2 regions of the Bradyrhizobium guangdongense genome follow, and region 2 is predicted to be linked to the other one. Evidence: predicted binding sites of a transcription regulator. Region 2 holds the regulator's gene; the other holds the start of a gene.

Region 1 (5,590 bases), 1.8 Mb from region 2:
ATAGCGGAAGAGATGAAGGCGTTGCGGCGCAGCTGCGCACGCCTGTTCCGACGCAGCGCGGAATGGATCCACAGCGCGATGGCGACCAGGAACGCGCAGACGACGATGCCCCCAATCAGGACTTCCCAGATCAGATTGGGATCGAGATCGCCGAGCCGGCTCGGCGCCGCGAGGCTCTCCGCATAGGCACGCGAAGGCGCGACCGCGCCGGTCAGGCCCACGACGGCCTGCACAGCAATCGGAAGCATGCTGCCTTCCTGCCAGTTCTTCTCAGCCATCAGCCACCCGCGATTTCAACTGCGGATTGTCTGGCTTCACGGGTTTGGATCGGGTAAACGCCTGTACGCCCAACAGAAAAATGTGACGTGAATTACGGCAATTGCCCTGACATGATAAATGCTTCCTTAACGGAAAACGGCCGCACGGCAGGCCTGCAAGGCAAACCGGCGCCATCAGCCTCTTCAACAGGGCGCCAGCACAACCATGGATAGGGTCGACTGCGTCGTCGTCGGAGCCGGCGTGGTCGGGCTCGCGGTGGCAAGGCGGCTCGCACAGGCCGGCCGCGAGGTGATCGTGCTCGAGGAAGCCGAGGCCATCGGCACCGTGACCTCCTCGCGCAACAGCGAGGTGATCCATGCCGGAATCTATTACCGTGCCGGAAGCTGGATGGCCCGCATGTGCGTCAGCGGCAAGCACGCGCTGTACCGCTATTGCGGCGAGCGCGGCATCCCGCACAAGAACTGCGGCAAGCTGATCGTCGCGACGAATCCGAAGGAAACCGAGAAGCTGCAATCGATCAAGGCGCATGCCGAGGCCAATGGCGTGCTCGACATGCAGTTGCTCCCGGGCGAGGCCGCACGCGCGCTGGAGCCGGCGCTGGCCTGCGATGCCGCGCTGCTGTCGCCCTCAACAGGCATCATCGACAGCCATGCCTACATGCTCTCGCTGCGCGGCGAGGCCGAGGAGGCAGGTGCAGCCTTTGCCTTTCACACGCCGCTGATCCGCGCCAAGGCGGATGGCGGAATCATCGAGATCGAAGCCGGCGGCGAAGCGCCGATGACGCTGCAATGCGGCCTGCTCGTCAACGCCGCAGGACTTTCCGCAACGAGCGTGGCACGTCACATCGACGGCATGCCTGTCGACCGGATTCCGCCGGCCTATCTCGCCAAGGGCAATTATTTCAGCTGCAATGCGCGCGCGCCGTTCTCCCACCTGATTTATCCGGTGCCCGAGCCCGGGGGGCTGGGGGTGCATTTGACGCTGGATATGGCGGGACAGGCGCGCTTCGGCCCCGACGTCGAATGGATCGAGACGATCGACTATGAGGTCGATCCGTCACGCGCCGAACGCTTCTATCCCGCGATCCGCAAATACTGGCCGACACTGCCCGACGGCGCACTGATGCCGAGCTATTCGGGCATCCGCCCGAAGATCGTGCCGCCGGCGGTGGCGACACAGGATTTCCTGATGCAGGGTCCGCGCGATCATGGCGTTGCAGGCCTGATCAATCTGTTCGGCATCGAATCGCCGGGCCTGACGTCGTCGCTCGCGATTGCGGACCACGTCGCGGAGCTCGCCGAGATCTAGATCGGTTTCAAATCGGGTGGAGACCGGTTCGCGTTAGGAAACGCGTCCAAACAAAAGCTCATGCCGCGCAACGATCATCGCGCGGCGCGCACCTTACAGCAGGGATGAGCGCAAGCGTCTCATCCCTGTCTGAAGGGCTACGATCGAACTTGACGCTGTTACGGGGGTTACTAGTGAAGCGTGTCGCCGGACTGCTTCAGTCGCTCTATCTGGTCCTTGACCAGCAACTTGCGGCGCTTCAACTCAACAATTTGCAGGTCGTCTGTTGAAAGGTGCACGAGAGCTTCGTGCAATTCGTTTTCGAGAGTTTTATGCTTCCGTTCCAATTCAACCAGATGTGCCTGAATTGTCATTCGAAACCTCCTCGGTAGGTGTGAACCTTGGATTCGATCCGGACGAGGAAGTGTACATCACCGATTCGTTCTGTCGATGGGTATCCGTCGTCGCACCGTCATTTTTGAAAATTCATATGTAATGAAGCGTGAGTAAGGAACCACGCGCCGAAAGATCCATGATATCAATGCGCTTGCGCAACGCGGCTCCGAATCATTGAAATATCTTGCGGGATGGCGGTGTGAGGAGAGGCAGATCGCTTGCGATCACGCCGCGCAAGGACGATAATTTCCACAGGGCATCCACAGCCTTGATCTCAAGCTATCGGTTTTCGGCCACCGCAGACATGACCCATGAAAACGAGCGTGAGCTCGAAGCTGAGCTCACCCGGTTGCAGCAGGAACACCGAGATCTCGACGCGGCGATCGATGCACTGCATCAATCGCCTGCCCCCGATCTGTTGCGGTTACAGCGGCTGAAGAAACGCAAGCTGTTGTTGCGCGACCGCATCGCCTTCATCGAAGACCAGATCACGCCCGACATCATCGCCTGACCCGCGAGCACCTGCTCTCGTTGGCTTCGCCGGCGAATTGCCGCGCGTGAATCGCTTGACTCAAAAAGAACAAAAGAGGAACATAAATACTGCCCCCGGCCCCCAGGAAACGCCCAAAGACAACCCGCAAGGACGCTGCCGATGTCAGTCCCCGCCCTTCTCGACAACAGCCATTATGAACAGGCCTGCGATCAGGCGATCGCGATGTGCGACGGCAATCTGCGCAGCACCATCAAGGCGCTGATCATGGCCAACGAATATCTGGAAGCCGAGCTGGAGGAATTGCAGGCGGCGATTTCGGCCGGCTGCATCCCCGAGACGTCGCGCAGCAAAGTGCGGAGCAACAGCAGCGCCGCCTGAGCTTCAAAGGAGCAACGCCATGTCTGATGTGACCTATTACGTTGCAATGCCCTTCCTGATTGATGCCGACGGATCGCCTGTCGCGGGCGCCGCCGAGGAATGCCAGAGCTCGACAGCCGCGTTGCGGCGCGCCGAGGCGCTGGCGCGCGGCACCGGTCATATCGGCGCGGTCGCATTCAGCCGCAGCGGCGATCCCATGACGGGCGAATTCGGCGATGCCACGCTACTGCGCAAATTCGGCAACGTGCCGGAAGATCTCGCCACCCTCTAGGGGGTCAGCTGCTCACGAGCCTGATCCGCGGCTCGTGCCGTCGATGGGCCTTGCGCACATACATGGCTGCATCGGCCTCCTCGAGCGCACGGACGGCCTCTGAGTGCACACCAAGCAGCGAGATGCCGGCTGAGGCGCCCGCCGTGACGTGCTGGCCGCGAAAGGTGAATGACAAATCGTCGATCGCCTGCTCGAAGATGGCGGCCTTCGCCTTGGCATCGGTCTCGCTGAGATTCCACAACAGCAAGGCAAACTCATCGCCACCGAGACGACCGACCACGTCGGAGGCGCGGATCTGCCGCGTCAGCGTCGTGGCGATCGCCTTCAGCACCTCGTCCCCCGCGGCATGACCGAAGGAATCATTGATCGGCTTCAGCCGGTCGACATCGAGCACGATCAGCGCGCCGCTGGCGCGGTAGCGCTTCATATAGGCGATGGCGCGCTGGAGCTCGCGCTCGAAGCCCCGCCGGTTGGGTATATCCAGCAGGAAATCAGTGTCGGCCGCAGCCTCGAGCTCGGCAACGCGACGCAGCGCCTTCGCCAGCTTGGTCCGCAGGCTGCGGATGACGGCCTTGCTGCCATCCTTGCCCGCGTCATTGGCGGCGGCCGCGCGGCGCGACGCCGCAACCCGCTTAGGTGCAGTTTTCGTGCGGCTCCCGCTGGTTTTCCGGCCCTTTTTGGCCTTCGCGGCGGTCGCCCTTTTTGGTTTCTTCATGGGCTTCCTGCTCAATGAAGGCTTGCGGGGATTCACCAAGACAGGATAGTGCATTCCCTTCTCCTTGCCACCGCCTTGCGAGCCGCCGGCCGGAACCGTTAATCTGGCCTATCCTTCTGTTTTCCGAGCACAATTGACGTCATGACCGCGCCGATCGCCATCATCATGGGAAGCCAGTCGGACTGGGAGACGATGCGGCACGCTGCCGATACGCTTGCAGCGCTCGGCGTCGCCTCCGACTCCCGCGTCGTTTCGGCACACCGCACCCCGGAGCGCCTGTTTACCTTCGCCAAGGGCGCCAAGGCTGCCGGCTTCAAGGTCATCATCGCCGGCGCCGGAGGGGCTGCGCATCTGCCCGGCATGGCCGCGGCGCTGACGGAACTGCCGGTGTTCGGCGTACCGGTCGAGTCCAGGACGCTGAAGGGGATCGATTCGCTCTATTCGATCGTTCAGATGCCCGCCGGCATTCCGGTCGGCACCCTCGCGATCGGTAAGGCCGGCGCCATCAACGCGGCGCTGCTCGCGGCATCGGTGCTGGCGCTGTCCGATCCTGATCTGTCGGACCGTCTCGCCGCCTGGCGCAAGGCCCAGACCGAGGCGGTTGCCGAGCGCCCGGAGGACAAGGCGTGACTGACGCAAAGCAGGTGAAGCTGAAGCCCGGCGACACCATCGGGATCCTCGGCGGCGGACAACTCGGTCGGATGCTGGCCATGGCCGCAGCACGGCTCGGCCTGCGCTGCCAGGTATTCTCACCCGATCCGGACTCGCCGGCGTTCGACGTCGTGCTGAACGCGACCTGCGCCGAATATGCCGACGTCGAGGCGCTCGAGCTGTTCGCTCACGACGTCGACGTCATCACCTACGAATTCGAGAACGTGCCGGCCGCAGCCGCCATGGTGCTGGACGCGCGCCGCCCGGTGCTGCCCAACCGCAAGATCCTCGAGACCACCCAGGACCGCCTCGCCGAAAAGGATTTCGTGACGCGGCTCAGCATCGGTACTGCAGGCTATGCCGACGTCACTTCCGTTTCCTCGCTGCGCGAGGCGATCGCCAGAATCGGCCTTCCCGCGGTGCTGAAGACCCGCCGCTTCGGTTATGACGGCAAGGGCCAGGCCATCATTCGCGAGGGCGACGACATCGCGAAAGTCTGGACCAGCCTCGGCACCAAATCGGCGATCCTGGAGGCGTTCGTGCCGTTCGAGCGCGAGATCTCCGTGATCGCCGCACGCTCGGCATCAGGCCAAGTCGAGTGTTTCGACGTGACCGAGAACGAGCATCGCGACCACATTCTGAAGATATCGCGTGCGCCGGCGCCGATCCCCGATGCGCTGGCTGAAGAGGCGCGCAGCATCGCGGGCAAGATCGCGACCGCGCTCGACTATGTCGGCGTGCTCGGCGTGGAGATGTTCGTGCTCGCCAATGGCGGCGGATCGAAGGTGCTGGTCAACGAGATCGCCCCGCGCGTGCACAATTCCGGCCACTGGACGCTCGACGGCGCGTCCGTCTCCCAGTTCGAGCAGCACATCCGGGCCATCGCAGGCTGGCCGCTCGGCAAGCCTGTGCGCCACGGCGAGGTCGTCACCATGACCAATCTGATCGGCGACGAGATCAACGATTACGAGAAGTGGCTGAGCGTGCCGGGCGCGACCGTGCACATCTACGGCAAGGGCGCTCCGCGTCCCGGCCGCAAGATGGGCCACGTCACCGAAGTCCGCCCCTCGAAGGGCAAGTAAGGGGACCGCAGCAAGAGCTCCGATCCCCCTTCTCCGCT
Region 2 (5,590 bases):
TGTTTGCAGCAGACACGCCACCTCCGGGCTCGACTGAAGGGGGCCTGCGCAACGCGATCGTCGGTTCGATCATCATGACGGTGATCGGCGTCGGCATCGGCGCGCCGCTCGGCCTGTTCGCCGGCACCTACCTCGCCGAGTACGGTCGCAACGACAAGCTGACCTCGGTGATCCGCTTCATCAACGACATCCTGCTGTCGGCGCCCTCGATCATCATCGGCCTGTTCATCTACGGCGCGGTGGTGGTGCCCATGCGCGGCTTCTCGGCGATCGCAGGCTCGCTCGCGCTCGCCGTGATCGTTATCCCGGTGGTGCTGCGCACGACGGAGGACATGCTGCTGCTGGTGCCGAATGCGCTGCGCGAGGCGGCCTCGGCGCTCGGCCTGCCGCGCTCGCTGGTGATCAAGCGGATCGCCTACCGCGCCGCGCGCTCCGGCCTCATCACCGGCGTGCTGCTCGCCACCGCCCGCGTCGCCGGCGAAACCGCGCCGCTGCTCTTCACCGCGCTGTCGAACCAGTTCTTCAGTCTCGGCCTGAACAAGACGATGGCGAACCTGCCCGTGACCATCAACAACTTCGTCCAGAGCCCCTACGCCTATTGGAAGCAGCTCGCCTGGAGCGGTGCGCTGCTGATCACGCTCACCGTGCTTGCCCTGAACATTGGCGCCCGCATCCTCGGCGCCGAGAGGACCGCAAAATGACCGACCTGTCCGTATCCGTGAGCTCCAACGCTCATCTGGCCTCGCAGCAGCCGCTGCCGGAAGCGCCGGCAAAGGTGACGGTGCGCAACCTCAACTTCTATTACGGCGAGCACCACGCGTTGAAGAACATCAACCTGATGCTCGGCACCAACCGCGTCACGGCCTTCATCGGCCCGTCCGGCTGCGGCAAGTCGACCCTGCTGCGCATCTTCAACCGGATGTACGACCTCTATCCGGGCCAGCGCGTCACCGGCCAGTTGATGCTCGACCAGACCAACATCCTCGACCCCAAGCTCGACCTCAACCTGCTGCGCGCCCGCGTCGGCATGGTGTTCCAGAAGCCGACGCCGTTCCCGATGACGATCTACGAGAACATCGCCTTCGGCATCCGCCTCTACGAGAAGATCTCGAAGTCCGAGATGGACGACCGCGTCGAGAAGGCGCTGCGCGGCGGCGCGCTGTGGAACGAGGTCAAGGACAAGCTCAACGCCTCCGGCCTGTCGCTTTCCGGCGGCCAGCAGCAGCGGCTCTGCATCGCCCGCACCGTCGCGGTGCGGCCCGAGGTGATCCTGTTCGACGAGCCCTGCTCGGCGCTCGATCCGATCTCGACCGCCAAGGTCGAGGAGCTGATCCAGGAACTGTCGGAGAACTACACGATCGCGATCGTCACCCACAACATGCAGCAGGCGGCCCGCGTCTCCGACAAGACCGCCTTCATGTATCTCGGCGAGCTGATCGAGTTCGACGACACCAGCAAGATCTTCACGTCGCCATCCGACCGGCGTACGCAGGATTACATCACCGGCCGGTTCGGCTGAGGAGACGGAACATGGGTTCTGAACATACCGCAAAGGCCTTCGACACCGACCTCCAGGAGCTCACCCGTCTGGTCGCCGAGATGGGCGGCATCGCCGAGCGCATGATCGTCGATTCCGTCGATGCGCTGATCCGCCGCGACGTCGCGCTCGGTCAGCGGGTCGTCACCATCGACGCCGAGCTCGACACGCTGCAGAGGAAGATCGAGGAGCGCGCCGTGCTCACCATCGCGCGCCGCCAGCCGATGGCGGTCGATCTGCGCGAGATCGTCGGCGCGATGCGCGTTGCCACCGATCTCGAGCGCATCGGCGACCTCGCCAAGAACATGGGCAAGCGCGTCGCGGCGCTGGAGACCGACTTCCATCCGCTCAAGCTGTTCCGCGGCCTCGAGCACATGACCGACCTCGTGCAGCAGCAGGTCAAGTCGGTGCTGGACGCCTATGCGGCGCATGATCTGCCGGCGGCGATGGCGGTGTGGAAGGGGGACGAGGAGGTCGACGCCATCTGCACCTCCCTGTTCCGCGAGCTCCTCACCTACATGATGGAGGATCCGCGCAACATCTCGTTCTGCATCCACCTGATGTTCTGCGCCAAGAACATCGAGCGGATCGGCGACCACGCCACCAATATCGCCGAGACCGTGTTCTACATGATCGAAGGCCAGGCCATCACCGACAAGCGGCCGAAGGGCGACATGACGACGTTCGCCACGACGGTCCCGAACACCTGATTACGCAAGGAGCGACGACCCGATGGGCGCACGCATTATGGTGGTTGAGGACGAGGAAGCTCTGACCGAGCTTCTCCGCTACAACCTCGAAGGCGACGGCTATGACGTCGAGACGGTGATGCGCGGCGACGACGCCGACACCCGTCTCAAGGAGCACATCCCCGATCTGATCGTGCTCGACTGGATGCTGCCGGGGCTGTCGGGCATCGAGCTGTGCCGCCGGCTGCGGACGCGGTCCGACACCAAGCAGCTGCCGATCATCATGCTCACCGCGCGCGGCGAGGAGAGCGAGCGGGTGCGGGGGCTCGCCACCGGCGCCGACGATTACATCGTCAAGCCGTTCTCGGTGCCCGAGCTGCTCGCTCGCGTGAAGGGCCTGCTGCGCCGCGCAAGCCCCGAGCGGCTCGCAACCGTCCTCGCCTTCGGCGACATCGAGCTTGATCGCGAGAAGCGCCGCGTGGCGCGCTCGGGCCGGCCGATCGATCTCGGCCCGACCGAATATCGACTTTTGGAGTTCTTCCTCGAGCATCCCGGCCGCGTGTTCTCGCGCGAGCAGCTGCTCGACAGCGTCTGGGGCCGCGACATCTATATCGACGAGCGCACCGTCGACGTTCATATCGGCCGGCTGCGCAAGCTGCTCAATCTCGGCCGCGAGCAGGACCCCATCCGCACCGTCCGCGGTGCCGGCTATGCGCTGGACGATCGCTTTGCGAAGGCCGAGCAGACGTAGGTTTGCGCAGGTGAGTGCGTACGACGGCTGCGGCGGTCTCAGCCGTCGCCGACACCGAGTCCGTTGAGCCGTGATCGTGTCACGGCTGTCGTCGTTGTCAGCTAAATTCGTTCAGCTCACCGCGCGCCCGGCTTCGCCGGCGCACGCCGGCGATCGGCGGCCGGCTGATACGCAACCCGCGAGTGCTGGGCGCAGTAGGGCAGGCCGGACAGCGCCTTGCCGCCGCAGAAGAAGAAATCCGGGCTCGAGGGATCGCCGACCGGCCAGTGGCACGTGGCCTCGTTCAGCTCGAGCAGCGACAGCCGCTGGCTCATCGGCACCACGTTGTCGTAGGTGACGGGCTCTGCCTCGACCTCGACCTCGAAGGCCTGCGCCAGCGCGGTGTTGCCGCGCGCCATCGGCCGGCTCACCCGCATCATGTGCTGCGCGGGCCGCGCCTTGCGCGGCCGTGGAGCTGCCGACGTCGGGCTCTTGGCGCGGCCGGACAGGCCGAGCCTGTGCACCTTGCCGATCACGGCGTTACGGGTGACATTCCCAAGCTCGGCGGCGATCTGGCTGGCCGAAAGTCCGGCCTCCCAGAGCTTTTTCAGCTGCTCGACGCGATCGTCGGACCAGGTCAAAACCGTCATTGCACCCTTTCCTTCGCCGCGCGCCGCCATCTTCGGGGCGGCACGACGAATGCCTAAGTCTCGAAAAACCCGTGCCGTCAGAATCCCTTAAGGCTCGCCGGGCGCGCGAGATGCGCCCGAACGTTTACGCCGGTACATGAGGACTTCTGGGATCAGGACTGCTGCACGAGATGTCGTATCTGACAAGCCAAACGCTACAATATGGCGCGACTCACGCGCAAGAGTCCGCCGACTCGCTTCCACATGTTCCGTGGCGAAATTCCCGCAAAAACGCCACCGCAAGACTACGGAATCAGCGTTTCGCGAGGCTTTCCGGGCGGCATTGACACCGGTTTCACCAGGCCTAAGATAGTCGCGCGTGCCGCCCTTAAAAGGCGGCACGTTTCGTTTTCCGGGCCGGTCAATGGTGCGTTGCGCAATGCACCCTTCACCGTCCGCAACAATCAAGTGATCGTCATGACCAGCAGCGCAGCGCCGCATTTGCTCCCCGTTTTCGCCAGGGCCGACATCGGTTTTGAGCGCGGCGAAGGCGTCTGGTTGATCGCGACCAACGGCGATCGCTATCTCGATTTCACCTCGGGCGTCGCGGTGAATGCGCTCGGCCATGCCCATCCTGCGCTGGTCAAGGCGTTGCAGGAGCAGGCAACCAAGCTCTGGCACATGTCGAACCTGTTCCAGAGCCCTGATGGCGAGAAGCTCGCCGCGCGCCTGTGCAGCGAGAGCTTTGCGGACTTCGTTTTCTTCTGCAATTCCGGCGCCGAGGCGCTGGAGGGCGTCATCAAGCTGGTGCGCCACCATCACTTCTCCAAGGGGCACCCGGAGCGCTACCGCATCATCACGTTCGAGGGCGCCTTCCATGGCCGCACGCTGGCGACGCTCGCCGCGACGGGCTCTGCAAAATATCTCGAAGGCTTTGGTCCGCCGATGGACGGCTTCGACCAGGTGCCGCATGGCGACCTCGAGGCCGTCAAGAAGGCGATCGGTCCGCACACCGCCGGTATCCTGATCGAGCCGATCCAGGGTGAGGGCGGCGTGCGTTCGGCGCCATCAGGCTTTCTCAAGGCGCTGCGTCAGCTCTGCGATGAGAAGGGTCTGCTGCTCGCGTTCGACGAGGTGCAGACCGGCATGGGCCGCACCGGCGATCTCTTTGCTCACCGGCGCACGGGCGTCACGCCCGACGTGATGTCGCTGGCGAAAGCGCTCGGCGGCGGCTTCCCGATCGGCGCGATACTGGCGACCGCCGATGCTGCCGCCGGCATGGGCCCCGGCTCGCACGGTTCGACTTTCGGCGGCAATCCGCTGGCGATTGCGGCCGCGAATGCCGTGCTCGACGTCATGCTCAAGCCCGGCTTCTTCGACCACGTGCAGAAGATGTCGCTGCTGCTCAAGCAGAAGCTCGCCTCCGTGATCGACCGCCACCCAGATGTCGTCAGCGAAGTGCGCGGCGAGGGGCTCCTGATCGGCATCAAGGCCGTGGTGCCCTCCGGCGACCTGGTCGCAGCGCTCCGCAACGAGAAGCTGCTCACCGTCGGCGCCGGCGACAATGTCGTGCGCTTCCTGCCGCCGTTGATCGTCACCGAAGCCGAGATCGAGGACAGCGTCGTCAGGCTCGAACGCGCCTGCACGGCGCTGTCCGGCAACAAGCGGGCGGCAAGCTGATGAGCAAGTCACCCAAGCACTTCCTCGATATCAACGAGCTGCCGCTGTCGGAGCTCAAGAGCATGCTCGCGGCCTCCTCCGCCATGAAGGCGAAGCAGAAGGCGCATCAGCCGGTCAGGCCGCTCGAAGGCAAGACGCTGGCGATGATCTTCGAGCGGCCGTCGACCCGCACCCGCGTCTCGTTCGATGTCGCCATGCGCCAGCTCGGCGGCGAGCCCATCATGCTCACCGGCGCCGAGATGCAGCTCGGCCGCGGCGAAACCATCGCCGACACCGCGCGCGTGCTGTCGCGTTATGTCGATGCCATCATGATCCGCATCCTCAA

Evidence for each region. Region 2 encodes PhoB, which activates phosphate uptake and scavenging genes when phosphate is short. Its sites were predicted from a motif close to TGTCATNNANCTGTCAT; they were not measured.
Region 1: X265_RS07625 (YdcH family protein) is a predicted target of PhoB. The motif match lies at 2,026-2,042, and genes of this name have one in related genera.

Annotation. Positions count from the first base shown of each region.
Region 1 is NZ_CP030051.1:1,585,863-1,591,452, reverse strand. Features, by position in the region: gene X265_RS07635 (sensor domain-containing protein) at 1-278, opposite strand, end outside; gene X265_RS07630 (NAD(P)/FAD-dependent oxidoreductase) at 484-1,587, shown strand; gene X265_RS07625 (YdcH family protein) at 1,758-1,940, opposite strand; gene X265_RS07620 (YdcH family protein) at 2,267-2,473, shown strand; gene X265_RS07615 (hypothetical protein) at 2,615-2,833, shown strand; gene X265_RS07610 (hypothetical protein) at 2,853-3,104, shown strand; gene X265_RS07605 (GGDEF domain-containing protein) at 3,109-3,819, opposite strand; gene purE (5-(carboxyamino)imidazole ribonucleotide mutase) at 3,961-4,449, shown strand; gene X265_RS07595 (5-(carboxyamino)imidazole ribonucleotide synthase) at 4,446-5,552, shown strand; gene aqpZ (aquaporin Z) at 5,589-5,590, opposite strand, start outside.
Region 2 is NZ_CP030051.1:7,192,787-7,198,376, reverse strand. Features, by position in the region: gene pstA (phosphate ABC transporter permease PstA) at 1-701, shown strand, start outside; gene pstB (phosphate ABC transporter ATP-binding protein PstB) at 698-1,519, shown strand; gene phoU (phosphate signaling complex protein PhoU) at 1,531-2,247, shown strand; gene phoB (phosphate regulon transcriptional regulator PhoB) at 2,270-2,977, shown strand; gene X265_RS34470 (GcrA family cell cycle regulator) at 3,094-3,606, opposite strand; gene X265_RS34465 (aspartate aminotransferase family protein) at 4,063-5,265, shown strand; gene argF (ornithine carbamoyltransferase) at 5,265-5,590, shown strand, end outside.